DNA from 3 places in the Brevibacillus sp. HB1.3 genome. Region 2 is predicted to be linked to each of the others. Evidence: riboswitches for the same ligand, from Rfam matches in the RefSeq annotation. Region 2 holds a riboswitch; each other region holds the start of a gene.
The links. Region 2 has a riboswitch for lysine ahead of HPY31_RS11055 (aspartate kinase). Riboswitches for the same ligand answer to the same signal wherever they lie in the genome.
Positions count from the first base shown of each region.

Region 1: another riboswitch for lysine. It lies ahead of HPY31_RS19735 (amino acid permease); the one in region 2 lies ahead of HPY31_RS11055 (aspartate kinase).
Region 3: another riboswitch for lysine. It lies ahead of dapD (2,3,4,5-tetrahydropyridine-2,6-dicarboxylate N-acetyltransferase); the one in region 2 lies ahead of HPY31_RS11055 (aspartate kinase).

Region 1 covers NZ_JABMIT010000008.1:226,060-235,752, forward strand. The annotation lists gene HPY31_RS19710 (alpha/beta fold hydrolase) at 1-238, opposite strand, end outside; gene HPY31_RS19715 (hypothetical protein) at 417-581, shown strand; gene HPY31_RS19720 (inositol monophosphatase family protein) at 685-1,062, shown strand; gene HPY31_RS19725 (CGNR zinc finger domain-containing protein) at 1,094-1,651, opposite strand; gene HPY31_RS19730 (DinB family protein) at 1,820-2,314, shown strand; lysine riboswitch at 2,399-2,584, shown strand; gene HPY31_RS19735 (amino acid permease) at 2,698-4,146, shown strand; gene HPY31_RS19740 (hypothetical protein) at 4,366-5,229, shown strand; gene HPY31_RS19745 (hypothetical protein) at 5,378-5,569, shown strand; gene HPY31_RS19750 (hypothetical protein) at 5,562-5,708, shown strand; gene HPY31_RS19755 (TolC family protein) at 5,922-6,977, shown strand; gene HPY31_RS19760 (aminoglycoside phosphotransferase family protein) at 7,049-7,960, opposite strand; gene HPY31_RS19770 (aminotransferase) at 8,306-9,484, opposite strand; gene HPY31_RS19775 (Lrp/AsnC family transcriptional regulator) at 9,481-9,693, opposite strand, start outside.
Region 2 covers NZ_JABMIT010000004.1:118,131-129,011, reverse strand. The annotation lists gene uvrC (excinuclease ABC subunit UvrC) at 1-1,741, shown strand, start outside; lysine riboswitch at 1,844-2,031, shown strand; gene HPY31_RS11055 (aspartate kinase) at 2,263-3,504, shown strand; gene HPY31_RS11050 (YslB family protein) at 3,554-4,006, opposite strand; gene HPY31_RS11045 (succinate dehydrogenase cytochrome b558 subunit) at 4,435-5,046, shown strand; gene sdhA (succinate dehydrogenase flavoprotein subunit) at 5,066-6,820, shown strand; gene sdhB (succinate dehydrogenase iron-sulfur subunit) at 6,839-7,588, shown strand; gene HPY31_RS11030 (MarR family winged helix-turn-helix transcriptional regulator) at 8,174-8,614, opposite strand; gene HPY31_RS29100 (S8 family serine peptidase) at 8,804-10,881, shown strand, end outside.
Region 3 covers NZ_JABMIT010000003.1:142,089-152,969, reverse strand. The annotation lists gene HPY31_RS08320 (N-acetyldiaminopimelate deacetylase) at 1-985, opposite strand, end outside; gene HPY31_RS08315 (aspartate aminotransferase family protein) at 989-2,203, opposite strand; gene dapD (2,3,4,5-tetrahydropyridine-2,6-dicarboxylate N-acetyltransferase) at 2,218-2,928, opposite strand; lysine riboswitch at 3,020-3,209, opposite strand; gene HPY31_RS08305 (flavodoxin) at 3,350-3,790, shown strand; gene HPY31_RS08300 (GNAT family N-acetyltransferase) at 3,859-4,407, shown strand; gene HPY31_RS08295 (EcsC family protein) at 4,382-5,236, opposite strand; gene HPY31_RS08290 (hypothetical protein) at 5,250-5,441, opposite strand; gene HPY31_RS08285 (hypothetical protein) at 5,505-7,544, opposite strand; gene HPY31_RS08280 (class I SAM-dependent methyltransferase) at 7,736-8,524, shown strand; gene HPY31_RS08275 (hypothetical protein) at 8,521-9,195, shown strand; gene HPY31_RS08270 (efflux RND transporter periplasmic adaptor subunit) at 9,286-10,803, opposite strand; gene HPY31_RS08265 (ABC transporter permease) at 10,828-10,881, opposite strand, start outside.

The sequences.
Region 1 (9,693 bases), on a different contig from region 2:
AGCTCTCCGGTTTAACGAGTGCTCCCGGATATAAGATGAGTCCCGGTTCGCGTGACTCCCCGCCTTGGAAGATAATCCAGTCATTCGTATCCATGACCGTTATCCCTTCACCGCCTTGCATAGCCGTTAGTGCTGCCTGATCGGGCTGATATGGCTGCAAATACCATATAGCCAGACAAATCGCTGCAAGTGTCACCAATACGAGTGCCTGAAACCATTTTTTACGCGCTTGACTCATCCTACCACCCCGTTTCCGCCCCTATGTATGATGCTACTTATTATGTCTCAAACACGCTGCACATGTGCATAAATTGTGAATCTCGACATTTCCGTAGTGTTGACGAACTGATTTTTACTTAGTAGTATTCAAACATACTACTTGATTTTCGCCAAAAAGAGAAGGGATGGGAATTGTTATGAACCTACAGGATGTGCAATTTTGCGAGGAACTGGTAAGAAGTGCTGGATTGGAGCTGCTAGTGGAATTTGAAAAAGGCGCGCCTTGCCACAGCAAGGAAGCAATGGCTAAACGCTTTGAAGAGGTGCATCCCGTGGTCGAAGCTCGAATAAAGCGCTCATAATCCGAGCGGTTCCCCACCTATCAATTCTCTGACGCCGAATTCGATCTGGCTGCACAGGAAAAGCCTGAATTTACAAGTCCTTATTGGGTGATGGATGCAATCGATGGAGCCGTTCACATCCAAATCGCAGCTGAGTGAGTGCATTCTAGGGACGCTCTTTGCTTCCTCCGAGCCGATGAACCATTTGGTCGGAAAGTATACAGCGAATTCCTTGACGCGAGTGATGCCAGATGCTTTTGCCATCCGCATGCAAAGCGCGGTATCACTTCATCTGGCCTATGTGGCGTGCGGTCGACTCGACGGTTACTGGGAATACGGTGAAGGGGTGTATGATTGGCTGGCTGGTGCTCTTTTGGTCCAGGAAGCCGGAGGCAAAATTACGGATACACAGGGGAATGATTTTTGCTGGAAAAGCACAGGCATCGTAGCAGCAGGCTCGACCATCTTCCCTCGGCTGCTCCAATTGACCCCGGCTTCATAACGAACAGATAAAAAGGGTGAGCCTATGCGCATCACCCTTTCTCCTTTTTCCGCTCACGAAAACGGCGCACCTTCATCAGGTTTCCGCACATTTTGTCATCGCACCAGCGGCGCACCCGGTTGCGGCTTTCATCATAAAACACCCAGCGGCAATCCTCGTTGTCACATATTTTGATTCGCTCCAGATGCTGCGGGGCAAGCAGCTCTGCGAAAGAAGCCGCAATTTGTGCCATGACGAGAGGCCAGCCCTCTGCTTGGCTGGATTGCTTTTGCCTGTAGCCGCCCTCTTCATCTACATACAACACCTGCGTATGAAAAGGGGCGAGAGCCAACACTTTGTTCAATTCCGCAAGGTCCTCCTCTTGGAATCGGTCTCCACGGACAACGGCTTCCAGCATACGTCTCAAACGCTCCCGCAATTGCAAAAGAGCCGCGGCATACGCCTCATTCATCGGCAGCGGAGCGGTTAGCTTGTATGTTTGCAAAAAGGATGACAGCCATTCCTGGTTCTCCAGGCGATTTTCCCAACGACCAGAACCGCGCCAATCCCGCCAATCACTATTTAAGAAATCAATACAAAGCCAGTCCATGCCATCCACTCTCCTGACGAAACCCTTCATTTTTCTCTCTTGTATGACCATACAGGATATGGTAATCTTTATTCGTAACTATCGTAAGTCAATTAGCTAGTTACATACCCGTTTCTTATTGCTATTATAGCGTTTCATCAATCTGTTTCACAGACGAGGAGGAAGCGTATGAATCGGAAGGAATTGCTTTTGCACGGATGGGAATGTGCGTATGACAAGGAAGACTGGTATCCACCCCTAAAAGAAGTGCTTTCCGGAGTATCAGCAGCGGAGGCTAGCTGGCGCCCTGTGGGAGAAGCAGCCAACACCATCTGGGAAAACGTCAGCCACCTTCTTTATTACAAAGAACGCCTCTTGCATCGTCTTTTGGGCACCGAATTCCCTAGCTCCGCTGAGACGAACGATGATACCTTCACCCCATCGGGTGGACCCGATGACGAAGACGCTTGGCAAGCTACCCTCTTGCGTATGGAAAGCGTCCACCGCCACATTCATGAACAGCTTTCCTTGCTGACGGATGAAGAGTTAGACCAGATAGCTACCTATACACCCATTTACCAAAACGTACTGAGTCTTGTCTTGCATGATGCGTTTCATACGGGACAAATCGTCCAAATTCGCAAGCTGCAAGGCTCCTGGCCTGCCAGACGCTCATTTGAATAACAAAATTTCACATTGATTAATCCCGAACAATCCTTTATAGTTGATAAATCACATAATTTCATACATGTTATCCTCATCTTTCACGGTGAGGATAGAGGTCGCGGCTTTTATATCATCCTGTACGAGATTCAGAGAAAATCAATGACTCCAGGTAAGGAAAATCCGCCGAAGCTCATATCGCGTCTCTGTGCGATTGGGTTGGGGCTGTACTCGAAAGGGGCAGAACTGTCACGTTTGCATGCCAAGCAAACGTGGTGAGCTATCTTCAGTGAAGGCTTGGTGGGGATTGGATGATACCGCCCTATGCCATTTTTTTGGCTATGGCGGTTTTTTAATTTCCGACCTTCCTTCTCAAAAATCAAGAAAGGTCGTGCAAGCAGCTTATGTCACAAAATCAATTGCAACGTGGTTTGAAAGCCCGACACCTGACGATGATCGCCATCGGCGGCTCGATTGGGACGGGATTGTTTCTCGCGAGTGGAGGCTCGATTCATTCCGCCGGACCAGGTGGAGCTTTAGTCGCCTATCTCGCTATTAGTATCATGGTTTACTTTTTAATGACCAGCTTGGGGGAAATGGCGGCCTTTATGCCTGTTTCCGGTTCGTTCTCGACGTATGCCACACGGTTCGTCGATCCATCTCTCGGCTTTGCTCTCGGTTGGAACTACTGGTACAACTGGGCGATTACCATTGCCGTCGAGCTGTCAGCTTCCGCACTCATTATGAAATATTGGTTCCCGGATACCCCAGCGATAGTGTGGAGCGCTTTGTTCCTCGGATTGCTGTTTGCCTTGAATCTCCTGTCTGTGAAGGCCTATGGAGAATCTGAATATTGGTTCGCCTTGATTAAAGTAGTAACGGTTATCATCTTTATTATTGTCGGTGTGTTGATGATTTTTGGCATTATGGGTGGTCAAGCAGTTGGCTTCCAAAACTTCACCAAAGGCGACGCGCCATTCAATGGCGGCTTCATGGCTCTGCTCGGTGTCTTTATGATTGCCGGATTCTCTTTCCAAGGAACAGAGCTGGTTGGAGTAGCAGCTGGGGAGAGCGAAGACCCTGCCCGCAATATTCCGAAGGCCATCCGTCAAATTTTTTGGCGCATCCTGCTCTTCTACATCCTCGCTATTTTGATCATCGGGTTGCTGGTTCCATACGATAATCCAAATCTGATCAGTGGCGACCTTACGGATATTGCGATCAGTCCGTTTACGATTGTATTTGAAAATGCCGGTTTTGCTTTTGCAGCGTCCGTCATGAATGCCGTTATTCTTACGTCTGTATTGTCTGCTGGTAACTCTGGCATGTACGCCTCTACACGCATGCTGTGGAACTTGGCGAAAGAAGGAAAAGCACCAAAATGGTTCGCAAAAGTAACAAGTAACGGCGTACCGATCAATGCCTTGATCTTGACTGCGCTCATCGGCGCCCTTGCTTTTCTGTCCTCTCTGTTTGGGGAGGGCGAAGTGTACGTATGGCTTTTGAATGCGTCCGGTATGTCAGGCTTCATCGCTTGGCTGGGAATTGCCATTAGTCACTACCGTTTTCGCAAAGCGTTTATCGCTCAGGGTCGAGACTTAAGCGAATTGCCTTATCGAGCAAAGTGGTTCCCGTTTGGACCGATTTTTGCCTTCATCATTTGCTGTATCGTTATTTTGGGGCAAAACTACTCCGCATTTATGGGGGGAACGGTCGACTGGTATGGCGTCCTGGTCTCTTACATTGGCCTACCACTCTTCTTACTCATTTGGCTCGCTTATAAAATCAGCCAAAAGACCAAGGTCGTCCCTCTTGAACAAGTAGACTTCAGTATGGATGAATACACGAAATAATCGAAGAAAAATTTCGGACTCCCGTGATCTAGACGGGAGTCCTTTTTCATGTTTGCCACCCTATTAAAAACTGCCCTAAAATAACCGATAGTATAGAAAAGAAGCAATTGAGATCCGTTTCCTTCTGTCCTCACAACTCATACTAGTCATCTGATAAAGGGTAACCATGATCTCCCTGCCTTCACGACTGAACATGAATCCATGTGAGGAGAGTAGAACATGCAAATCCACTCGTATTCCCGCTACCTACCCCCCCAGCTCCCAACTAGCCAAACTGCACCTAAAATGGTGACAGGAACTAGTCTGGGATTGCCCAAACCCGATACGGTAGACCTTCGTTCACACAAGGCACGCGAGCTACCTGCTGATGCCATCGAACATCACAGCGTCCAATTTTTCTTTAGCACGGAGATTAATGAGCGTTTGGATAAAATTTTCGCAGATAAACCACCTGAGGCTCGTAAAGCCTTTGACCACATCCTGGAGCGAAACTTTTTCAACTCCCAATCCACCTACACCGATGAAGAAAGAGCTGCTTTGGTAGAAGTCGGTTTAACCCAAGGCAAATATTTAGCAGATCAATACATGGCTGATGGGAAAAATGCTGCTGAATTTTTGGATACCCTCCATCTGCTCGCAGGCGTTGCCAAAACACGAAAGGTTGACCCTGCAACTGGCAGTGTCAGCTACGTAGAGCTTCCGCAAAAACCACAAGGGGCGCCGAACGACTATGTTAATCCATCCAAGCTGATGGAGCGGTATGACCCGGAAGCCTATAAAAAAATGCAAGCGGCCACAACCAATCAAACAGAGAAAGTAAGCATGCTGATTCAATTCGTCAAAAAGCTGCAACATCGTCCTGACTGGATCACACAATACCGAAACGAACAAGCTACGCTTCTCTCCGATTTAAAAAATACAAAAATCACTAACCGCTTTGAGAATGTAAATACAAAGGACACCACTGAATTTGTTCGTCAAATGAATACGCTCACTGAAGATGCTCCCTTTTCCGATATCACATCATTGCTACAAACGAATCTTGCTTCTTTTATGAAGAGCCTGGTCAAGAAAACGAGTTAACTGCACAAAGATGATCGGCACAGCCCCTCCCGAACTTTCTGGGACTGGGGCTGTTTTTTCTGGTGTAGTCCGAGTCCCGTTGCTTTTCCATTTAAGGAAATGTACAGGCAGGTGGTGGATATACTAATCCATAAAGGAGGAGACGAACATGGATGACAATCGCGAAAACGACCTGCCTGATTTCAAGCAACTGGATGACAGACTGATCGCTCAACCTCCCACTAGTCCAATACTCGCAATCCGTACCAATCTGGACAAGGAACCAAATGACGTCGACAATCCGTATGTGCAGCAAGACTCTACATCCACTGGACAAAATAAGGGGGAAGCAAATGACTGATCGTACCTCACAGGAAAAGCCCGACATGGGTTATAACGGAAGCAATATGCATGGTTACTCCCTTACGCCAAAGGAAGGGACATTGGACCAAACTGCCAAATCGGCTACGGAAAACAAAGAAAACAGGGACAAAGAATAGTACTTTTCCCATTATGAAAAACAAATCCCCTTTGGGGAAACAGGCAGATGCTCACTTTGCCTGTTTCCGGAAGGGGATTTCTTTTGGATTTCTGACCAAGAACGTGGTGAAAACATTTTTTCATTGACGAAATTGTGTTGGAAATATATACTTTTTATGGATTTGCCAATGAGAATCATTATCATAGTCGTATATATAATCAGGAGGATCCCCATGAAATCTAGGCTTTTCAAACACATTTATAGCACAACTTTAGTCACTTCTCTCCTCACAGGTGGCGCCCATTTTGCTCTGGCCGCTCCACTCGTAGCCACTGCGGAACAGACGGATCTTTCCCCTTTGTCGCTAGATTTCGCAGTCGAACAGGCAATAAAGTCCAGCATTGATCTGGAGCTGCTTCGGCTTGAATTAGATATTACGGAGTATGAAACATCCATCACACTAAGAGAAAAAGAAGGAATCAAAAAAACCGACGTCATAACTCTGGCTGATGCAAAAAAGAAATTCGAGGACGCCGCCAAAGCGATCAAAGAAGTGGTTTTCGATGAAGTAGCCCTGAATACACAAAAAAACTCCGTTCAATTGCAAGTACATAAAGCTTTCTTCGAAGTCCAATCATTAGACGCCAAAATCAAAGCGCAAAAGAAGAGCTTGCAAAGACAGTACTGGTTGAACTCCCAAGAAACAGAGGCTCACAAAAATCTTGCTGCCCTTGAAGCCAGCTACAAGCAAGCATTGGCCAAGCTCAACGATTTATTGAATGAAAAAGCAGACAGACAATGGAGAATGATCGCGACTGATCTGACCCAGCACGAGCTGCTTTCCCTGGAGCAATTGCAAGCAAAAGCTTTTGAAAAGCGTCCTGAGATGATCAAGGCGCAAGCAGAAATAGACTTTACCCAAGTAAGAATTGATTACACGGCAGAGTATTCGGCACTAAGCACACATAAAGGAATAATTGCAAAAAATGAGCACAAAAAAGCGGAACTGCAAAAACAAAAAACGCAAAAGAAAATCGGTCAAGAAGTAAGTGACAACTATACGAAGGTACTGGCGGCGAAAAAGGCATTAGAAGAAAGTACAACAAAGAAAGAAACCGCATTGGAGCGCTATCAGGCAACAATCGATCAATATAGATTAGGGAGAGCATCCATGAAAGAACTGATGGAAAACGAAGCAAGCCTGTTTGACTCTGAAACAAAAGCAATTGAATCGGTTTATCAATACAATCTCGCTGTTACCACCTTGAACCAGTCAACTGGCTATTAATATTCCTCATTACGAAGGATCTCATTTATTCATTTAAAATAAAGAAGGCTTCATCTCAAAGGGTGAAGCCCTTACTCATTTAACAATCTCTCAAAAACTCCCGGCATCACCAGACGACCACCGTCTACACCAAAATCCTCTATAAACCACCAAGCCGATAGCACACTATGGCAATACGCCCACGCCAACACTCTCTCTTTTTGCAAAGATAGCGCCTTCGTCAGCCCATCGACCCGCTGCTTCATTACCTCTTCTACCCCATCCTCTGGCAAATGGTTCAGCAAAAACGGAATCACCTCGTATTCCCTCTCCCCGATCAGTCCTTTTGGATCAATTGCCAACCACGGCTCTCTTTCTGCGCGCAAAATATTTTCATGATGAAGATCACCATGCAACAGGCACAGTTCTTTTTGTGTGGGGAGAAGCTTTTTGTACCATTGCATAGCCCGCTCCACCATTTGCTCGGGAATCGGTCCTGTCCCCCCTTGGAAATGAGGGCGAAGCTTTTCCAGTCCCACAGCCCAGTCTGCTATCGTCGGAAACGTAGGCGCAAGCTTGCCACCTTTCGAAACGGGTGTATGCATTCTTTTGATCACGTCCGCCAAGCATTGCATTCGCTCATCTTCGCTACTCAGCTTGTCCAGCGTCTCTCCTGGCATGATGCGCTCCAAAAGCATGATCCCTTTTTCCTCGTCCGCATCGAGCAGCTGCACCATTCCCCTGCCTGCAAAAGCCCGAATCGCTGCCAGCTCTCTCTGCCAATCCAGTCCAGGCACTCCCAGCTTCAGCACCGCGCTCCTCCCATCCTGCAACACAACTGGTGCTACAAAGTTATAGGAGAGTGGAAACGGCTCAAGCACTTTTAATAACCACCGTGCTTCGCATTCGGCAATCAGCTCATGAAAGGAATTGAGCCAGAGACGACCTGCTTCTTCATGAACGCTCACAACTGTTTGGGTAAAATGGGTCGGCAGTGAAATCATTAAGAATCCCTCCTCGAACTACTTGCAAAACATCCTTTTGCATTAGCTTTCAAGCTGTTCCTTTACCGCAGCCGCGTAAGAAGAAGCGCATTTCCAGTCAAGCGCCTCTGGAGCCATCCCAGCTTCGGAAAAAATGGCGGGGAATTTCAGCTTCACCTATGAAACACTCCATCGAAACCTCAACGTTTGAAGCGCTCCCGCCATTTTTTCCGAAGCGGCCAGTGAATCCCCCTTGCGGGGCGTAGGCCGAAGTGCAGACTGGAAATGCGCTTCTTCCCCACCACAGCCACTTCACCAAAAAGGGAGCAGCTTGAAAGCCGCCCCCCCTTTATTTCCCGGAAAATGTTAGGACAGTCGTCCCATCAAGCGCTCCATACGTTCCAGCGCCTTCTTCAACTGCTCCATCGATGTTGCATAAGAACAACGAATATGTCCCTTTCCGCTTTCACCGAACACATCTCCAGGTACGACTGCTACCTTTTCCTCCATCAGCAGCTTCTCCGCAAACTCAGAAGAGCTGAGACCTGTTGAAGCTACAGATGGAAATGCGTAGAATGCTCCGTCCGGCTCATGGCAAGTCAAACCGATATGACGGAATCCATCTACCACATAATTGCGGCGCTGACGGTAGCTCTCGATCATTCGTTCCATATCCGAACGTCCATGGCGCAGTGCTTCCAATGCAGCCATCTGAGCCATTGTCGGTGCACACAGCATGGTGTACTGATGGATTTTCAGCATGCCTGCGAGCAAATCAGGTGACGCGCAGACATATCCCAGACGCCAGCCGGTCATCGCGAATGCTTTGGAAAAACCGGAGATCAGGATCGTCCGATCTTTCATCCCTGGCAGAGCCGCGATACTTTCGTGCATGCGACCGTAGGTAAGCTCCGCATAAATCTCATCGGAGATCACCATAAGGTCGTGCTTTTCAATGATCGGCAAAAGTGTTTTCCACTCTTCAGCCGTCATCGTCCCCCCGGTCGGGTTATTTGGATAGCAGAAAATGATTGCTTTAGTACGCTCGGTGATGTGCGTCTCCAGCTCTTGCGGTGTCAGCTTGAACTGGTTTTCCATCGTTGTTTTCAGGAAAACCGGCACCCCGCCAGCCAAGCGAATGACTGGTTCATAGGAGACATAGCAAGGCTCTACGACCAATACTTCATCACCTGGATCGAGAATGGCACGAAGCGCGATATCAATCGCTTCGCTGGCACCAACCGTCACGAGAATTTCTGTCTCTGGATGATAGCTGACCGAAAAACGTTCTTCCAAGTATTTCTGAATTTCCACGCGTAATGGTAGCATACCTGCATTGGATGTATATGCTGTATGTCCACGCTCCAAGGAAGAAATCGAAGCTTCTCTCATGCGCCAAGGAGTGACGAAATCAGGCTCCCCTACACCTAAGGAAATGACTCCCTCCATCGATGCTGCCAAATCGAAAAAGCGGCGAATTCCTGATGGCTTCAACGATTGAACTGTACTGGATAAACGGTTTTTGACTTTGACTTGTGTACTCACGGCGTAACCACCATTCTGTGATCTTCGTCACGATCTTCCAGCTCAATGCCATCGTGCTTGTAGCGTTTCAAAATAAAATGTGTAGCTGTTGAGACAACTGAATCGAGAGTGGACAACTTTTGCGAAACAAAAGTGGCTACCTCTTTCATCGTTTTGCCTTCCAAAATAATCGACAAGTCATAGCTTGCACCAGACATCAAGTAAACAGC
Region 2 (10,881 bases):
TAAACCAGGCTGCTACCTGATGAAAAATGCGAGCGGGGAAATCATTTACGTCGGAAAAGCCAAGGTGCTGAAAAACCGCGTCCGCTCGTATTTTACAGGCAGTCATAACGGGAAGACGCAGCTGTTGGTCAGTGAGATCGTGGACTTTGAGTACATTGTGGTATCCTCAGCGATTGAGGCGCTTATCCTCGAGTGCAACCTGATCAAGGAGCACGACCCGCGATACAATGTCATGCTCCGCGATGACAAGACGTATCCGTACATCAAGATTACGAATGAGGCGCAGCCACGCCTGGAGATTACCCGTAAGGTATTAAAAGATAAAGCTAAGTATTTTGGGCCCTATCCGAATGCCGGAGATGCCTCCGAGGTGAAGAAGCTGCTGGATCGCCTCTATCCGTTGCGAAAATGCCGCAATATGCCCAAGCAGGTTTGTCTATACTACCATTTGGGACAATGTCTTGCGCCTTGTGTGTACGAGATATCGGCAGAGGAAAACCAGCGCTTGGTGGATGAAATCAGCCGGTTCCTCGATGGTGGCCATGAGGAGATGAAGCAAACCCTCACGGAAAAAATGCTACAAGCCGCAGAAAACATGGAGTTCGAACGAGCCAAGGAATATCGCGATCAGATCAAGAGCATCGAAGCCGTAATGGAGAAGCAGAAGATCACGTTCACCGATACGCTAGACCGTGACATTATCGGGTTTGCCGTGGAAAAAGGCTGGATGTGCATCCAGGTGTTTTATATGCGAAAAGGGAAGATGATCGAGCGTCAGACGACTTCCTTTCCATACTATGGAAGCGAAACCGAGGACTTCATGTCTTATGTGAGCCAGTTCTACTACGACAAGCAAAATGCGCTGCCAAAAGAAATACTGCTCCCGCAAGAGAGTGAACCAGAGCTTTTGGCTGAGTGGCTTGGCATCAAAGTCCATGCTCCGAAAAGAGGCAAAAAGCATGAGCTCGTGAAGATGGCTACCGAGAACGCCCGTATTGCTTTGCAGGAGAAGTTCGCGCTGATGTCCAAGGACGATGCTCGTACGGTCCAAGCAGTACACAATCTCGGTCACATTTTAGGGATTCCGGTTCCTCATCGAATTGAAGCGTTTGACAACTCCAACATTCAGGGAACAGAGCCAGTGTCTGCGATGATTGTGTTTACAGACGGTCGCCCTGACAAAAAGGAATACCGCAAATTCAAGATCAAAACCGTAGAGGGACCAGATGATTACGGCTCCATGCGCGAAGTCGTTCGCCGTCGTTACTCTCGTCTGCTGAAAGAAAACCAGCCAATGCCCGACCTGATTGTGATCGATGGTGGTAAAGGCCAAATCAGTGCGGCTATGGACGTGCTGGAAAATGAGCTGGGTCTCTATATTCCCGTTTGTGGTCTGGCGAAGGATGAGAAGCACCGCACTGCTCAGCTCATGTACGGAGATCCGCCAGAGCCTATCAATCTTAGACGGGACAGCTATGAGTTTTATTTGTTGCAGCGCATCCAGGATGAAGTCCACCGTTTTGTTATTACGTTCCACAGACAATCTCGGACAAAAACAATGCTTTCCTCGCAGTTGGATGAGATCCCGGGTATTGGTGAAAAGCGACGCAAGCTGTTGTTCTCCCATTTTGGCTCGTTGAAAAAAATGCGCGAGGCCACCGTTGAAGACTTCCGCCAATTGGGGATCGGCGACAAGCTGGCAAAAGAAATCATCGGGCATCTGCGCAAGCTGGACACATAGCCAGTGTGACTTTTTGAACAACCTCTAAAAAGGAATTGATCCATTTTTAGACTCATGTTATAATCCGATTCAAACAGAATAGTTAGCCTCACTTCCATTATGGAGTGAGGTAGAGGCGCGAAAACCAAGAGTACCACCCTGAGATCGGGTATCTGTGAAGGGGACGGGAAAGGGGAATTCGCCGAAGTGTGGGGGGAAACCCGCTTTTCTCCATGCTGGGTCTGCGTTGAACAAATGCAGGACTGTCATCTGCACAATGACCAATTGTCAGATGGAGAGCTATCTCACGGTGTGTCAATGTGAGTTTTGATGGTGATAACTGTCAATCTTCGTTGTCCGCGTGTATTGGGAGGGAGGAACCGGTATGTCGAAATAGTAGGCAGCGGCAGGTCTTATTCCTTGTCGGTGCCTTTTTTGTAAAATAAAAATGCAAGACTTTTCCTTATAGAGAGAATAGTGAAAAACCATACGATATGAGATAAATACCAATATTGGATATGAGAAAAAGGGAGAGAAGCCGCATGGGGTTGATCGTGCAGAAATACGGAGGCACTTCCGTAGGTACCATTGAGCGAATTTTACGAGTTGCGGATCGAATTATCAGCTATAAAGAGGAAGGGCATGATGTGGTAGTTGTTGTTTCTGCAATGGGGAAATCTACTGACGTGTTGGTAGACATGGCCAAGCAGATTAGCGCATACCCATCCGAGCGTGAAATGGATATGCTGCTGACCACGGGGGAGCAGGTATCGATCGCGCTTTTGTCGATGGCCTTGCATACAAAGGGCTACGATGCCATTTCTCTTACGGGCTGGCAAGCTGGAATCACCACAGAGGCGATTCACGGAAGAGCACGGATCAAGCAGATTGATCCAGAGCGGATTCAATCTGAGCTCGGTCGTGGTCGTGTGGTAATCGTGGCAGGATTCCAAGGGATCAGTGACGAAGGGGAAATTACGACGCTCGGCCGCGGTGGATCGGATACATCTGCGGTTACACTCGCAGCGAGCTTGAACGCTGAGAAATGCGAAATCTTTACGGACGTGTCCGGGGTGTATACAGCTGATCCGCGAATGGTTCCAGCTGCGAGCAAGCTGGATACGATCTCGTATGATGAGATGCTGGAGCTGGCGAACCTCGGTGCAGGGGTTCTTCATCCGAGGTCAGTTGAGGCTGCGAAAAAATACAAGGTAAGGCTGGTCGTCCGCTCTAGCTTTACTGCCGAAGATGGTACGTACGTTGAGGAGGTTGCCAACATGGAAACAGGAAGAGTAGTAAGTGGAGTTGCACACGATGAAGATGTAGCCAAAATCACGGTTGTCGGCATGCCTGCCAAGGTCGGGACACTCTCCCGTCTGTTCAATACGCTGGCGGACAATCAGGTGAACGTCGATATTATTATCCAAAGCTCTTATGATGCTACTGTTACAAATATTTCTTTCACAGTTGCAGCAGATGACCTAAAAAAAGCACTGGATACACTGGACAGAAACAAAAATGAGCTTGGCTTTGAAAAAGTCGATTTCGAGGAAAGCTTGACCAAAGTATCCATTGTTGGCTCTGGAATGATCAACAATCCAGGGGTAGCTGCCGAAATGTTCCGCGTTCTGGCAGAAAAAGAAATTTCTATTAAAATGGTATCAACTTCTGATATCAAGGTTTCTTGCGTCATTCCAGCAGCTTTGACAGAGCTGGCTGTTCGCAGTCTTCATTCGGCCTATGGTCTGGATGTTGAGGAAACCGCGGTTGTGCACGGAGTATAAAAAGATAGATGCTCCCTCTCCCTTCTTATAGGTAGAGGGGGCATTTTGTTCATGACGCCACTTGTACAGAGATGCGGATGTCAGAAGGGCTTTCCATTTCGATTTTGCTGAACGCTTCTTTTTCTTTCCACTGCTCAATCATACCTGCGATGATCCCGGCTTCAAAGGAAAGACTGCATCCTAGTCTTTCTATAGACTGATAGCTAAAAATGGAATGATTGAGTGAATAGACGATCGTTTGCCCGTTCTCCTCCAGGACGTCTAGCTGGCCTAATCCAAGCCGAATAAAAGGCATAATCGGGCCTGTTGCAGATTGAATGGGGATTTGGCGGCCCATATTTTTTCCTATCCAATAGAGGATATGGTTTTCACTATCGCCTAGCAGGGTGCTAGTAAGCGTTTCGCGTAGAAGATGATAGCCAAGATAGGGCATATTCATTCTCTCTGCATAGGGAATGGTCTCTGGCGGCAATAGTGCTGCAAGCTGATCCTTCTCTTTCATATGTGCTTCCCTCCTGTCTTTACTAGATTATGAGGAGGGACACGCATTCATGACATCGGAATAGAAAAAATAGCTGGACTAAACAAAGTTATTCTATCAATGTATTTAGTACATTGATTATCTTGACGCTCTGTGTCGACAAGAGTACAATTGGATTTGGTCATAGTTTTGCCCAACTTTTTCTCGTATTTTGACACATTCCGACAAATTCATTTGATCTAGTGAACGCAGTCATTTTGTGAACAGCGTCAAGATCCCGTTCATAAAATGATCGTGGTGGTTTTGCTATGTCTAATGGGTGAGGCAATGGGTTAGGATATTGGGGAAAGGTCTATCAAAACGGTCGAAGCCGTTTTGGACCGCTTGCGGTAATGCTTGACGTTTTTCACAAAATTGAGAGTTACATACATTGAAAGGGGGACCATTGTATGGCGAAAGGCCATAGCTTTCTCAGTCACAAGCTCCACTCACTTCTTGGTTTGTTTCCGATCGGGCTCTTCCTGCTGTTTCACTTGACAGCCAACTACCAAGCGACCCGTGGAGCCGAAGCTTTTAATCAAACAGTTGGTTTGATTGAAAATGTTCCATTCGTATTGGTGCTTGAATTTGTTTTTATCTACCTCCCGATCCTGTTTCACGCTGTTTACGGTATCTACATTGCGTTCCAAGCAAAGCAAAACGTAGGGAACTTCGGCTACTTCCGAAACCAAATGTTCTTGTGGCAACGTGTTACAGGAGTCATTACCCTCATTTTTATCGTTTGGCATGTTTGGGAAACCCGTATCCAAAAAGCAATGGGTGCACACGTGGATTTTGACATGATGGCAAACATTTTGAGCAGTCCTGCAATGATCGTATTCTACACTATCGGGATTATTAGCACGACTTTCCACTTCTCCAACGGACTGTGGTCGTTCCTGGTTCACTGGGGAATTACAGTTGGGCCGCGTTCCCAGCGCATTGCAACATTCCTGACTTTGGGCGTATTCGTAATTGTAACCTTCATCGGCTTGCGTGCGATGTCGGCTTTCATTTTGTAGGGATAGGGGGACAAAACACATGGCAAAAGGTAAACTGATCATTGTCGGTGGAGGTTTGGCCGGCTTGATGGCTACCATCAAAGCAGCAGAAAAAGGCGTTCCTGTTCAGCTGTTCTCCCTGGTTCCGGTAAAACGTTCCCACTCTGTCTGTGCGCAGGGCGGTATTAACGGAGCGGTAAATACCAAAGGGGAAGGCGACTCCACATGGGAGCACTTCGACGATACAGTATATGGCGGAGACTTCTTGGCAAACCAACCGCCAGTTAAAGCAATGTGCGATGCAGCACCTGGCATCATCTATATGTTGGACCGTATGGGCGTTATGTTTAACCGTACGCCAGAAGGTCTGTTGGACTTCCGTCGTTTCGGGGGAACCAAGCATCACCGTACCGCTTTTGCGGGTGCGACAACTGGACAACAGCTTTTGTACGCATTGGACGAACAAGTACGCCGTTATGAAGCTGAAGGTCTGGTAACCAAGTACGAATATTGGGATTTCCTCGGAGCCGTTTTGGACGATACAGGAACCTGTCGCGGGATTACTGCACAGAACATGCGTTCCGGTGAAATTCAATCCTTCCGTGCGGATGCCGTTATTTTGGCAACAGGCGGACCTGGTATCATCTTCGGTAAATCGACGAACTCGATTATCAATACTGGTACAGCAGCATCTGCGGCGTATCAACAAGGGGTTATCTACTCCAATGGTGAGATGATCCAAATTCACCCAACGGCAATCCCGGGCGACGACAAGCTGCGTTTGATGTCCGAGTCTGCTCGTGGTGAGGGTGGTCGTGTATGGACGTACAGAGACGGTAAGCCTTGGTACTTCCTGGAAGATAAATACCCTGCTTACGGAAACCTGGTTCCGCGTGACATCGCGACTCGCGAAATCTTCTCTGTTTGCGTAGATATGAAGCTGGGTATCAACGGCGAAAACATGGTATACCTCGACCTGTCCCACAAAGATCCAAAAGAACTGGATGTAAAATTGGGCGGTATTATCGAGATTTACGAAAAATTCGTTGGGGATGACCCACGTAAAGTTCCAATGAAGATTTTCCCTGCGGTTCACTACTCCATGGGCGGTATGTGGGTAGACTACAACCAAATGACCAATATCCCTGGTTTGTTTGCAGCAGGTGAGTGCGATTACTCTCAGCACGGTGCAAACCGTTTGGGTGCAAACTCCCTCTTGTCCGCGATCTATGGTGGTATGGTAGCAGGTCCAAAAGCGATCGAGTACATCAAAGGTTTGAACAAATCCTCTGATGACCTGTCTTCTACGCTCTTCGACGGTTTCACAAGCAAAGAGCAAGCGAAATACGACAGCATCCTGAAAATGGACGGAACAGAAAATGCTTACCTGATCCACAAGGAACTGGGTGAGTGGATGACTGACAACGTAACGGTAGTACGTTACAACGACCGTCTGCAAAAAACGGATGATAAGATCGTTGAACTGATGGAACGCTACAAGAAAATCAACATCAACGATACAAATAAATGGAGCAACTCTGGTGCGGCGTTTACCCGTCATCTGTGGAACATGCTCGCACTGTCCCGCGCGATCACAATCGGTGCGCTCAAGCGCGACGAGAGCCGCGGTGCTCACTACAAGCCTGACTTCCCAGAGCGTGATGACGAAAACTTCATGAAGACGACAATGGCGAAGTTTAATGCTGAAACGACTGCGCCTGAAATCTACTATGAAGACATCGACGTATCCCTGATCGCACCACGTAAACGTGACTATACGTCTGACAAGAAATAAGAGAGGAGGAAACTGATCATGGCAGAAAAATTGATTCATTTGATTATCACTCGTCAAGATAGCCCTGACAGCACTCCGTACAAGGAAGAGTTCAAAATCCCTTACCGTCCTGGTATGAACGTGATCAGTGCTTTGATGGAGATCCAACGTAATCCACTCAACGCACAAGGTCAAAAAACGTCTCCAGTAAACTGGGAATCGAACTGCTTGGAAGAAGTATGCGGTGCGTGCTCGATGGTTATTAACGGAAGACCGCGTCAAGCGTGCTCGGCACTGGTAGATAAACTGGAACAGCCGATTCGTCTTGAGCCAATGAGCACCTTCCCTGTACAGCGTGACTTGTCGATTGACCGCAGCCGCATGTTCGATGCGCTGAAGCGCGTAAAAGCGTGGGTTCCAATCGATGGTACGCATGATCTGGGACCAGGTCCTCGCATGCCGGAAGTGGAGCGTCAATGGGCGTACGAGCTTTCGAAGTGCATGACGTGCGGTGTTTGCTTGGAAGCTTGCCCGAACGTGAATGCGAAGTCTGACTTCATCGGTCCGTTCGCAATTTCGCAGGTTCGTCTGTTCAACCAGCACCCAACAGGTATGATGAACAAGCATGAGCGTCTGGAAGCGTTGATGGAAGATGGCGGTATCGGTGATTGCGGTAACTCGCAAAACTGCGTACAAGCATGTCCAAAAGGCATTCCGCTGACAACCTCGATCGCTCACATGAACAAAGAAACAACCAAACATGCAGTGAAGAAGTTCTTCTTCTCCTAATTGTTTGCAATAGAAAAGGCGTGCACCGGTGATCCGGAATGCACGCCTTTTTTCAGTTTAGGAAAGTACATGTGGCTGTAGTGGAGAGAAGAATATTTCCAGGCTAGGCTCCAGGCTCCGTCCCTCTGGGGGATGAGACTGTCCGCTCCGAAGAGATTCGCGGGGAAACGCAAAAGTGGTAGCCGCTACGTCGCGTGGGCACGGTTGCGTTTCTTTTGCCTGCGAATCCCTTCTCCGCTCGGTAGGACTCCACAAGTCGCTACGCCTGGAAATATTCTTCTCTGTCGTAACTGATTAGGTTCTTCACTCTTTAAAGGATTTTAAAACCCGTTTAACACGGAAAGTTCGTAGAGGAAACAGGAGAAAAAAGCGAAGATCTTTGGTACACCGACCGAGACGCAATGTAAAAAGCGAAACACGCTCTTAAGCGTCCACCTCTGAGAAGCATCCTGAAAGGACCACTTTGGACGCGGTTTCGCTTTTTACATGGAGTCGGGCAGTGAATCCGCCAGCGGGTGGGACAAGAATCTGAGCGTTTTCTCCTGTTTCCTCCCCACCACAAACAGCAACGTACAAGGAGTTTATTCAATCCGCCTCGATAACCGCCGCCATCGCCAGCTTTTCAAAGATGCTGACGAAGTGCTGGAGTTCATCCTCACTAAGGTGAGAAAACATTTTATTTAGCTTTTCTCTCCGATTCTGCTTGGCTACTTGCAGAATTTTTTTGCCAGAACCACGCAAGCTAATGTAAACAACTCGGCGATCTTCCTCATCACGATCACGGGCGACGAAGCCGTGTTTATCCAAACGGTCGACCATTGCTGTGATTGCGCTTGGTTTGACCCCCATTGATTCAGCCAACTCTCCAACCGTGCATTTTTCCTTCTGTTCCAACTGATGAAGAATATAGAATTGGGGGCCGGTTAAACCAGAGACAGGTTCGGCTAATTGTGTTCCCATCGTGCGCATTATGGTACGAAACGCCTCCTGCAAGCGCTCAAGCGTATCTGTAGAGGGGGAGGGCATGCTCGTATCATCTCCTTATTTGATCTATTTCTTCGTAAAAGGGAATATTTGATATACAATATTTAACGCAATTAAATATTGGCGGAAATTACTGCGTTTGTCAACCTTCGCGAAAAGAAGGGAATACCCAAGCCATTCCTAGTGAAAACTGAAAACATAATGGAATGACTTCCAGCAAGGGGGCAAACGATGAAGAAAAAGGTATGCAGCATTGGATTGATATTGGCTTTGCTTCCCGCAACGACTGTCAGCACAACAGCGTTTGAAGGAACGGCGACCATTCGTACGCAGATTTTGCAGGATCTCGCGGAAATGCACGAGCCATTACATACAGGCAAGGCGGACAAGGAATATAAAACGACGGCAGATGAATGGCAACGACAAGAACTGCTACTGCGAGGTGAGCAATTAAAATCTGCGCCAGTCGATTCGCTGGAAATGATTGAGGCGACTAAGGCTTGGGAGGAAGCGGGGGTAAAAGGGGAAGGGATGCTCGTTTCGGTGATCGATACGGGAATCAATCCGCGCCACCCCGATTTACCTGCCCCGCATGATAAGCGTTCAGCCATGCAAAAGTCAGGCTCTTCCCAGAAGGTGATTCCTGGCTTTAACTGGGCTGACCGTACACAAACAACGGAAGACGTATCGGAATCTCAGCATGGTATCCATGTAGCGGGAATTATTGGTGCGAACGGAAAAGTAAAAGGGGTTGCACCTGAAGCCCAGCTCATCAGCCAAAAAGTATTTTCCAATTATCAAAGCGAGGTTCCTGGGTTAGGTGAATCGATTTTATTTGCGATTAATGATTCCATTACGAAAAAAGCAGATGTCATCAACTTGAGTCTCGGTTCCTCAGCGGGTTATGTGGATGAAACAAATGTGGAGCAAATGGCAGTGAAGCGAGCAGTCGATAATGGGATCGTAGTAGTGGCAGCCGCCGGCAATGATGCGTATTTCGGCAGTGATAAGGTACGAGCACAGAATCCGGATATCGCCATGATCGGTTCTCCAGGTTTGAGTCCTGATGCGTTTTCAGTTGCTTCTATTAACGCAACAGCACTGGCTGGCTATAGCTTCACGGTGCAAGGGATACCCGGTATGGAGAAAGTGGTGTATTTATCGGGCTATGTGGAAGGCGGGGGTGCAATAAACCCAGTCATGACGCTGATGAAGCCGTATCCGCTCGTCTATATGGGGAAAGGGAAGAAGGAAGACTACAATGTTTCCGTAAAAGATAAAGTCGTATTGCTCGAGCGAGGCGACATTTCATTCGACGAAAAGCTACGTCTCGCCAAAGAAGCAGGGGCTGTTGGTGCCGTCATCTACAACAATGAAATGGGACCACTGATTATCAGTGCGGAGCATGCCAAACAAATCCCGGCTGTTTCTATTTTGAAGCACATGGGCGAGCAAATGGCACAAGCGATTAAAAAAGGTAAGAAAGTGACGGTCTCCTTTAACGGTGAATATGGACAAAACCCAATGCCATATCCCGACGGAGGAACAATCTCAGCTTTTTCATCATGGGGACCAACGCCCGATTTGCAGTTCAAGCCGGAGATTGCAGCTCCAGGCGGGGGCATCTTGTCACTCACGCGAGAGTCTGAATATGCCGTGAAAAGTGGCACCTCAATGGCAACGCCACATGTGGCAGGCGGGATGGCGTTGCTGAAGCAAGGCTATCTCAAGCAAGGGCGGAACCTGCAAGGCAGATCGCTTGTCGATACGTTAAAGGCTGCGGCTATGAATACAGCAGAACCGATAATCGATCCGCAAATCAGTGTACCAGCAGCGGATAAAGAGAAAGCAAAAAAAGTACCTTACAGTCCACGGGTTCAAGGGGCAGGGTTGATGCAAACCGCAAAAGCGATCAAGACTCCAGCCATCGTTGTGACTGCAAAAGGAAAAGCAGGCGTCTCGTTAGGCGAGATCGGGAATTCAACGACCTTTTCTCTGTTTATTAATAACAAGTTTGGCAAAAAGCCGATTACGTATCAGCTACAAAATGAGTTTGGTGTCTTGACTGACTTGCGCAAGAATGGGCTCAACATGCTAACGGATACTCTTTTCGAGGGGGCAGAACTGCAATTTTCCGCCCCGAAGATTACCGTTGCGCCAGGGAAGCTAGAGGAAGTGAAGGTAACGCTTACGATTCCGCCAGGCTCCGCACGCAATCAATTTGCAGAAGGATTTATTTCCTTTCAACCAGATGATAAGGAGCTGCCTACGTTGCGCACGCCGTTTTATGGCTTTTACGGCGATTGGGA
Region 3 (10,881 bases), on a different contig from region 2:
AAAAGTACCCGAAGTCTTCTCCGGTCATGGCTTCCTTGCAGGTGATGAGGGTTACATCTTCACATTGTTCCTGTACCCATTGCATGAAGTCAGTCGTTAGCTGCTCCTCGTTGTAAACCTGGCAGTAGCCAACGCCATAGTCAATCGTTGCCTGACAGTCAAAGCCTATTTCCACTCCCTTTACGAGTGATTCAATGCGGCTCTTGACAAGTGCCATCGATTCCATCGAAAAGGTTCGGATCGTCCCTTCTAGCCTGGACTTCTCCGCGATGATGTTTTGCTTCGTCCCGCTCTCCAGCTTGCCAATCGTTACGACGGCAGAATCCAATGGATCGATATTGCGCGAAATAATCGATTGAAGCTGTGTCACCAGATGGCTTCCTGCAACCACCATGTCATTCGCCTTGTGAGGAAAGGCTGCATGTCCCCCTTTGCCGACCAGATCAATGTACAACTCAGAAGTGTTGGCAAACAAAATTCCTGGCTTTGTTGCAATTTGACCAACTGGGTATTCTGGCGCGATATGCAGGGCAAAAATGCAGTCCGGTCGCCACTCTGCAAACTCTTCACTTTCCATCATTGGCCAAGCACCGCCAGGGCCTTCTTCTGCCGGCTGGAAGAGGAACAGCAAATCATCTGTGATCGAATGCTCAGTAAAATGCGTCAGGAGACCAAGAGCGATTGCCATATGCATGTCATGGCCGCAAGCATGCATATACCCTTCATGAAGCGACCGAAACGGATAGGACGTTTCCTCTACGATCGGTAGGCCATCCATATCCGTCCGCCAGGCAATTAGTCGTTTTGGCTTTGTTCCTGCCAGCTTGACCAAAATGCCTGTCCGCCACGTTTTAATCTCGATTCGCTCCTGAGGCAGCTTTTTCAAATAATCGAGCAAGTATTGCTGCGTCTTCACTTCAGCGAAGCCTGGCTCCGGTATTTGGTGCAAATCTCGGCGAATTTGTGTAAACAAGGAAGTCGTCATGGTCTACGCCTCCTTTTTCGTACCCGTTCTTGCTGTTAATTGCTCCTCAAACACAGCAAGGAAACGGTCGACATCGGCTTTTGTCAACGTCAGTGGCGGAAGCAGACGAACAATCGTTTTCTGCGTCACGTCTACGAGGATTCCTTCGTCAAGCAATGCTTGCTGCAAGTGGCTTACCTCTTCTGGGGTGAACGAGAGCGGAATTCCAACCATCAAGCCTTTTCCGCGAAGGGATTGCAGTTGATCTGGAAGACGCGTTCGCAACGCTTCCAAGCCCGACCACAGGTACGCAATCACTTCTTCTACATGAGCGATGAAGGCTGGATTAAGCAATTCGTCCAACACGACATTCCCCAGGGCAGCAGACAATGGCGATGGTGCGAATGTCGTTCCGTGATCCCCCGGTTTGAACTGGTTCATCAGCTTTGGACCAGCGATGACACCGCCGAGGGGAAGCCCTCCCCCTATGCCTTTGGCGAAAAGGATAAGGTCTGGCGTTACGCCTGCATGCTCATAAGCAAACAGCTTTCCTGTTCTGCCCATTCCTGTCTGGATTTCGTCCATGACAAAGAGCATGCCTTCTTGTTCACAGATGGCAGCTACCTCTCGCAAGAACGCTTCTGTTAGCGGCACGACACCGCCGGAACCCAATACTGGCTCCATAAGGACCGCAGCGGGTCTTGCCTCCTGGCAAATCGCTCGCAATCCTGCCGTGTCCTCCACATCCAGTTCATAAACAGGAAAAGCTGGCTGAGGAAAGTCTTGATAGACGTGAGCCTGCCTCGTCAGACGCACTGCTCCAAGTGTTCGCCCGTGAAAGCTGTTGCGTAAAACAACGATGCCTTCACGACCTGCTCCCTCGTTTTTCGTCCATTTGTGAATCAGCTTGATCGCAGACTCTGTGGCCTCAGCACCAGAGTTGGTGAAAAACACCTTACCGCTGATGCTGTTCGCAACCAAACGCTCCGCTAATCGAATAGCCGGCTTGTTTAAAAATACATTGGAAATATGCAAGAAGCGCTCTCCCTGCTCACGCAGAGCCTGTACAATGCGCGGATGCGAATGCCCCAAAACATTTACCGCGAGTCCAGTAAACAAGTCGAGATAACTCTTCCCGTTCGTATCGTACAAGTAATTTCCTTCGCCTTTCTCTATGGCAATCGGAAGTCTTTTATAAGAGGAGACGATATATTGTTCATCGAGCGAACGCCAGTCCATGTGCACTCTCTCCCTTACAGCTGACGTAGCTCCTGCTTGATCTCTGTCTTGGAACGAGTTTTTTCATCGATTTGCTTGATCACACGTGCAGGTGTTCCCGCAACGACTACGTATGGAGGTACATCTTCAATGACGACAGCACCTGCTGCTACAACAGCACCTTTTCCTACGCGTACACCTTCCAGAATGACAGCATTTGCTCCGATGACAACATCATCCTCGACAACAACTGGCTGTGCAGACGGCGGCTCGATAACGCCTGCGATAACCGATCCAGCGCCGATGTGGCAGTTTTTCCCGATGGTTCCACGTCCACCTACTACAACATTCATATCGATCATCGTACCTTCACCGATCACTGCACCGATGTTAATGGAAGCACCCATCATGATGACGGCATTGTTACCGATTGTCACTTGGTCACGGATAATTGCGCCTGGCTCAATACGCGCTTGAATCCCTTTTGTATCCAGCAATGGAATGGCGGAGTTGCGACGATCGCTTTCTACTACATAATCTTCAATTTTGTCTGCATTAGCAGCGAGAACTGGCTCAATCTCTTTCCATTCACCAAAAACAACACCTGTCGGACCAGTAATGAAGGCTTTGGAGCTCGCACCAAAGTCGATTCCCTCCAGGTTCCCTTTCACATATACCTTCACAGGTGTTTTCTTTTCGCTTTTTTGAATAAACGCGATAATTTCGTTAGCATCCATCATGTTCATTGTTACATCCTCCTCAAAATAACAGCATGGTAAATCAAAAAAAGCAATGAGTGCATTCGCTATCTCATTGCTTTTGATACTACGTAAGCAAATCATAAATAGCGCTCCACAAAAAGATGTCAGGTCCCTTGTGACAGGATGTCCATTTTTCATGAGACACCCCAGCCTGTGCTACGTAGGGGCATAGCATAAGCTTCGGCGCTTTAGCCTTTCTTCCTTCTCCTGCCCCCTGGCAGATTGCGAAAAGGCTTACTCTTCTTCGGCGCACCTCTATTTAGTGTACATTATATTAATTTTATTTAACTCTACCAAAATCAATGAAACGTGGCAAGATGAAAAAAGTTATTGACAACGATTCTCATTTTCATTAATTTTATTTGTGAGAATGATACTCATTATCCAACTGGAGGGTTTACGTTTTATGAGCATTTTGATGGTATACGCGAGCATGACAGGGAATACACAGGAAATTGCTGAAGCAATTGCAGAAGGTATTCGTTCAACTGGTGCTGAGCTGGAGATAAAAGAAGTGATGGACGCGAATGCAAAAGAACTCGAGGCTTACGACGGAATCTTGCTTGGTGCCTACACATGGGGCGATGGCGAACTCCCAGATGAATGCCTGGATTTTTATGAGGAAATGGACGATATTGACCTCAGCGGGAAAAAGGTTGTTGCTTTTGGCTCTTGCGATTCCGCTTACGAGCATGTCGGTGCAGCTGTTGATATTTTGCTGAAAAAGGCGCGTGAGCGTGGCGCGGAAACTCCTCTGGAAGGTTTGAAAATCGAGCTTTCTCCTACGGCAAAAGAAGTGGAAACTTGCAAAGCATTTGGGGTATCGTTTGCTGAATTGCTCGGCTAATCGATGTTTCCTAAATACTCTGGCACATGCTATACTATCAATCCAACTTTTTAAGGAGGATTGATCACATGTCACTACATACAGACGAGATTCTGTTACGGCCTCTCCACCAACAAGACGCAGCCGAGCTCCTAGAGCTTCGGCTGCGTAATCATGAATTTCTCCAACCATTTGAACCGATCCGCCCCGCTTCATTTCTGACCCTCCCAGCACAGCAAGAACAGATTTCGCAAGCACAGAATGATTTTGAACGTGGTACTGCCTATGCTTTCGGCGTATTCTCTCGGGAATCCGAAAAGATGATTGGACGTGTAGCGTTGTCGAATGTCGCACGCGGCGCATGGCAAAATGCGACGATTGGCTACTTCATGGATCAGGCCTGCAATGGCAAAGGCTATACAACATTAGCTGTAAATCTTGCCCTTCGCTTTGCTTTAACGGATGTTGGGCTACACAGGGTACAAGCGGCTGTCATGCCTCGCAACCAAGCTTCCATTCGCGTCTTGGAAAAAAACGATTTTCGCCAGGAAGGGCTATCGTTACGCTATTTGCAAATTAACGGTGTATGGGAGGACCATCTCATCTACGCTCTTACTGCTGAGGAGTGGTCTGTGTAATCTCCTTGCTCTTTTCAATCTCGCGCAGCCGCTCCAGGATGCGCCGTTTGCGGTACAGCATCATCCCCGCTTCGGCGACATCCTTTACGGTTGAGCGATTCAAATACGCTCCGAACAAAATACCCGCGATAGGCACCATTTGAAATAACTTTTTCCACCCGAAGTTTTCTGTGTACGTAACCACGACTTCACGCCATCCCTGTAATTGTGCCATTACCTCTCTCTGCGCATTTGGTTCATCAAAGCGGGAGAGTTCAGCGAGTATCGCTTTTTTCCCTACGATGTCTGATGAAGCAAATTGCAAGCATTTGACGACAAACAGCCGTTCCCTCTTCTCTTCCGGTCGATAGCCATAGGCAAGCGCCATCTCTTGTAATACTTTTAGGGATGTCCCCATCAATAGCGGGATATCGATCGCGAGAGTAAATATCCCCCCAAAGCCAGTCGTCGCACCTTGTACTGTGGCAAAATTCGCCCGTGAATCCTTCAGCTCCATTGCGACATCATTCATGATTGTAAGCGGTACAGCAGCAATCTCCTCCTTGCCAATTACAGAAGTACCGGATCCCTCTAACCGTTTGCCAAACCGCTTGTATATCGGTTCATCCTGCACCAAATAAGTCCCACCTGTCTCTAGAAAGGCTGCCATTTCATCTACGGCTTTTCCCAGCTTCTCCTGAACAAATGCAGGCGTAATCCGATCTAAGAGAACAAAAGGAAGTCTGCCAAGCTTTTCCCAGAACCACAAGTCGTTCTGGTCCTTCTCCCAGACCTCCACTTCGCGTAAGGCCGTAACCAATGTTTCCCTAGACTCTTTCAACCCCAACAACCTCCCTGCCTGCTCACTCAGATTCTCGCTTCCACTGACATTGGTTGCGCAAGATGGACTTGATATAGTCCTGCAACTCTTCTGGCGTGGCGTGGCAGACGAATTCTTTTTTATTTCTTACGATCCCCAGCTTTAAATGTTTCACTTGCTCTCCTTCAATCCGAAAGCCGAACTTTTCTAAGATCGCCTTCTGTTCATTTGTCACAGAAATCCCTCCCCTTGTAGTCGAAAACCCCCATGCCAAAATGCAAGGGGGTTTTCCTATCTACTATTTCACTTCAATTGTAAGCGTCAATGTTTCATTACGCTCATTTACATCGTTTTTCTTCGTGTACTTTCTTTTGGAGTTGATAACCGTGCAGGTCTTATTGCTAAGCGTATTCGTTACCTTGATCTTGTATTCTCCGGGCTTATCCGTATTGATATACCTTTTCAAATTCAGTGATTCAAGTCCCTCGCCATCGTCATCATCACCTTTGCTGGGCTTGATGCTGGCGATCTCTTCGTCCCCGAAAAAGATCTCGATCCGATTTTCTGAGGAAATGGTACCGTTACTGTGCTTCCGGTTGGCACCAATACCAATCTCGCCATGTTTCCATTCAAATTTCGGCATATAGTAGGACTTCTTTTCGCTCTTATCCCTGATCTTTTTGGATCCGACTAGCTCAGCATGAGTAGCGATCAGCCTTAGGTCTTCCATTTCGAGATCATCGCCTGCGTTCACGGTAATTTTTTGTCCGTCCCGGTATTCCTTGCCGCTCTCGCTTCGAAGAAGAAGTGGCGAACTTGGCGGACTTACCCCTGTATCCCCAGGCTCACATGCCGGATACGACTTGATTGGAGGAGAATCTTCTATCACTTGAACATAGCCGCACCATACTTGCGCTGGGTCTCTTTTACTATAGTAGTTGACTTTGTAGCGACCTGGCTTGTAGCCGGACAACAGCAATCCCGTGTGATCCCAATTCAATTTGCTCTCATCGACAATGACGTTATCGATCGCCCATACACCCGGCCCCTCATCATCATCTGCTTCACTTCCCTTTTCAATGTGCTCGGCAGCAGTGGTCAGCCAGATCACATGAACAGGATTCTGATACAGCTTGACTGTATTATCAGAGGAATACAGGTTCATCTTTTCTACCGTCGGTGTTGATTTTTCGTTCTGCTTCATCAACACATCCATCGTGACATTTCCATCAGCAGGGCCGCAGGCATTTGGTGCACCTGGTATTTGTATTTGGACCGTTGTCGCCGAAGTATCGCCCCACAAAGAGGATGTCTCTTTTTGCCCCGAAACAGGCTCAAACGTGACAGCGATGGTGATTCCAGCCAGTCTCTCAGGAATGTCCACCTCAAAATGTTGCGCGTCTGTCAAGGTTTGTCCTGTCCCGTTCACCGACCATCTTCCTGGGATTGGCGAATACAATGGAACCTTCCCTGGTGCTGCTGGAGCTGTTATTTTCTGATCTTGCGTCAGCTTTTGACCGCTTGCATCCGTTCCCATGTACAGCTCTGCAACGCCTACTTGAATCGTCGTCATCCAAGGTGACATGGATGTATCATTTGGAACAAAGAGGAGCTCATACTGCCCCGTCAACAATGTCCCCGTCGAAAATATTGTTTCTTGAACAGACCTCATCTCTGTACTCGTGGACTTATTTGTTAATTTCCACGTACCTGGTACAGAACTGGTAAAGTCGTGTGAACCCATCATTCCAAAAATCGCCGTTTGCCCGCCACTTGGTACTGGTTCTCCCTCTGCCTTTTCCCCGTTAAATATGCTCGGGTAATTTATGGCCTCTACCAGAAATCGCACATGCACTGTGCTGCTCTTCCCTTTGGCATCTGTCACAACAAAGGTCAAGGTATGCGAGCCAGCAGACAGCTTTTGTGCTGGAATGGTAAACCGAGGTACTTGCCATTTGAAAGTAGTCTGTGACGAGGTATTTTCGGCTTGATACTCCGGTAACTCTACGCCATCCAATAAAACTTGCTTCCGATTGATGTTGGTGCCAGTTCCATAAGTGGTCTGTATCACGTCAATATCAAGTGGTGTCTCGGGAGGAAGAATAAACTCATCATTCTTCACCCAGTTCCAACCATTTGAATCCAGTCCTGCAACCTGATAATCGTTAAAGATAACCATATCGTGAACAGGCTGCTGCCGGAGTGGCTTTGATACTTGGCTGTTTTTTTTCATGGATGCTGTTGCCCCGGCCCCCATGGCTGGCGGTACTGACACACCTGATAAAAGGGTGCCCGTTGCCAAACACACTAGAAGTGCTTTTACAACCCATTTTTTCACGAATTGTCCTCCTACTTTCTTCCTTACAATTTTCAACTGTGATCATTCGACAAAAACGGCGAAATATCCTTTACAATCATAAAGCTTTTTCACGCGCTAGATATAGTTAAATACTATCCAGTTTATAATTTATATAGATTTGACTTATATCTCCCTAGTCGGTAAAAATGGATGAAAAGGAGGGGATTCAGATGGTACAAACCAATCAATGGAATGCCGGACTGTACGACGCCAAAATGAATTTCGTTTCTGAATACGGCAAAGGGTTAGTGGACTGGCTACAGCCGGCTCCTGGAGAAAGCATTCTTGACTTAGGCTGTGGAACAGGCGACCTGTGTGCCGAACTATCGCTTGCAGGAGCATATGTGACAGGAATCGACTTTTCTGCCACCATGATTGAGGCTGCTCGCAAAAAATATCCGCAGTTTGCTTTTGAAGTAGCCGATGCGCATACGTATCGTACAGTTGTCAGCTACGACGCTGTCTTTTCCAATGCCGCACTCCACTGGATGAAACGTCCTGCTGAAGTCATTGAAACCATTTGGATGGCTCTAGCTCCCGGTGGACGCTTTGTCGCCGAATTTGGAGGACACGGCAATTGTGGACAAATCACAAAGGCATTACGGACTGTTTTAGCACGTAGAGGAATATCTGCCGATGAGCGCTCACCTTGGTATTTTCCCAGCATAGGAGAGTACACGACTCTTTTGGAAAAGCAAGGCTTCCACGTCGTTCTTGCTTCCCATTTTGATCGACCGACAGTCATGGCTGATGGAGACCTTGGCCTGTCACATTGGCTGAATTCTTTTTGCAGTCCTTTTTTCGCGGGACTGTCCTCAGATGAAATCCAGCAAGTATGTAGGGAAATCACTGACATACTGCGTCCTGCTCTGCTTCAAGAGGGACACTGGGTGCTCGATTACAAGCGTATTCGCGTCCTTGCCCATAAGGATACTCTACAAAGGGGAGCTGCACGATGACCCGTATTGCCTGTCTCCATGGACATTATTCGAATATTTCCCTCTTATCAGATGCGTTCGCAGCCTTTGAAGTAGAGCTCCTTCATTTTGTTGATCCAGGTTTGCTCCTGCAAAACGCGGGAATTCCTGTCCATACCACGGAACAGGCACAAGTCAAATTACGCGAGCAGCTAAACTGGATGCAGAACTGCGCGGTCGATGCAATCGTGATCACTTGCACGCAGTATGCCGCACTGGTAACACCAGAGATTGAAGCAACTGCCACTGTCCCACTCTTCACGATCGACGGACCATTTTTTCATGAGCTTGCCCGTCATTCTGAACCACAAGTTCTGCTGTTCTCCAATCCCGCTACTGTCCAACCTACGATGGAGCGTCTCACGAAGCTCGCCCATTCCCACAACCTTCATCCAGAGGTACAAGTATCTCTCGTCGAAAATACTTTTGCCCTGCTCATGGAAAACAAGCAAGAAGCGTACAGAGAAGCAATAAAAGACGCCCTGTATCAGCTCCGCCAAACGTTTCCGGATCAACCAATTGCAGTAGCACAGCTCTCCATGGCACCTGTTGCTGATCAGTTTGCAAAGGAAAACGGCTGTAAGATTTCCCATCCTTTACATAGTTTGACGTCGAAAGTGTCCGCAACGTTACCATTACTTTTAAATCGTTGAAAATCGTAGCGTGTAAAAAAACAGCCCCGTTTCCTAAGGTTTTTGACCAGTGGCAACGGGGCTGTCGCTATAAACACATTCAATTGGCTTTTACATGCCTTCGGCGTTGGTTACCAGAACCTCGTCTCCCTCATTCAAGCCGCCTTTGATTTCAATAAAATCATAACCTTCAATCCCGATTTGTACGTCCTTCGGCATCGGATCTCCAGTGCTCGGATCTTTCACCATTACCGTCCCCTGACCTGGCCCCAGAATCTCAACCGCATTACTTGGCAAGCGCAGGACATTCTGTGCTTGAGCGACGATAATATCGTTGTCTCCCGTCATCCCATGCTTAAATTCAGCCTTGTCTAGTAGTTCCACCTTTACCGCGAAACGAACTTCCTTGTCTTCTTTTTTCCCTTCTTTCGGGAGCTCTACGACTTTGCCTTTAAACGGCTCGGTACCAAATGCATACACGTAAACATCGACATTTTGTCCGATTTTAATCGCGGGAATATCAAGCTCTCCAACGGCTGCCATAAAGTAAACAGAAGTTGTGTCCATAATAATGGCCGCAGGCTCTGATCCTGGCGATTCGCCTTCTTTTACACCTAGCTTGGTGATGACACCGCTAATTGGCGCAGTTACTTGGTTCTTCGCAATTTCACGCTTTTTCTGCTCCATGTTCAATAAGGAACTTTTTAGCGCTAGTTCTTTTTCCATCAGCTCCATGCCGGACGCTTCCATATCCATCTTGAACAATTGTTGCCCTACTTTGACTACATCGTCCTTTTTCACATTGACCTTGCCAATTTTCCCGTAAGTACCAGCCAATATCTCCATTTCATCTGGCAACTGGAATTCTTTCTGATTTCGGCTTACATATAAGAGTCCCTTATCATCCGTGAATTGTACCTCACCCTTGTCCCCAACGTAAATGGCCCCAGGCTTCTTGACCAATACCTCGACATTGTGAATTCCGCCAGCACCTTCTACTTTTTCACCTATTCTATCCACTTCCGTGACAACACCATCCACAAAATACATGGAAGTCGGGATGAATACCTTCACTTTTGTGCCTACATTAAATCGTTCAGACTCATAAGAGGTAAATTGCCCAATAATTTTCAAATAGTCGGTATTAGCAAGTTTGGCGACTACCGTTTCTGGTCTGACATCTTGCCCTTCTTCCACTGAGACTTCGATGACTTTCCCTTCCTTGGTAGCCGTGATCTTGTCTTTTTTCTGTTTAATTTCACTTAGTTCTTTTTTCGCTTTTAAAATTTCCAGCTCCAGCTTTTGAATTTCCAGCTGTGCATCAGAGCTGTCTATCGTGAACAAGACATCGCCTTTTTTCACAGACTGACCTTCCTTGACTAGCACACGTTGCACCTTGCCATTGAGCTCGGGCTTGACTTCCTCACGCGCCTTCGCTTCCACTGTACCTGCTGAGTTGATCGTCTTCTTGACCTCGCCACGTTCCACGACCGCTGTCGGGAAATTCGGTTTTTCTTCTGGCTTTTCTTCTGTAACCTCTTCGCCCTTGAAGTACGAGTAGCCGTAATAGCTGCCCCCTCCAAGAACGGCCACGACCGTGGCGATAATGATCCATTTTTTCTTGTTCATCTTACGTTCCTCACATTTCATCACTTATTCTGATCGAATCGCTTGCAGCGCACTTAAACGAGACGCGCGGATCGCCGG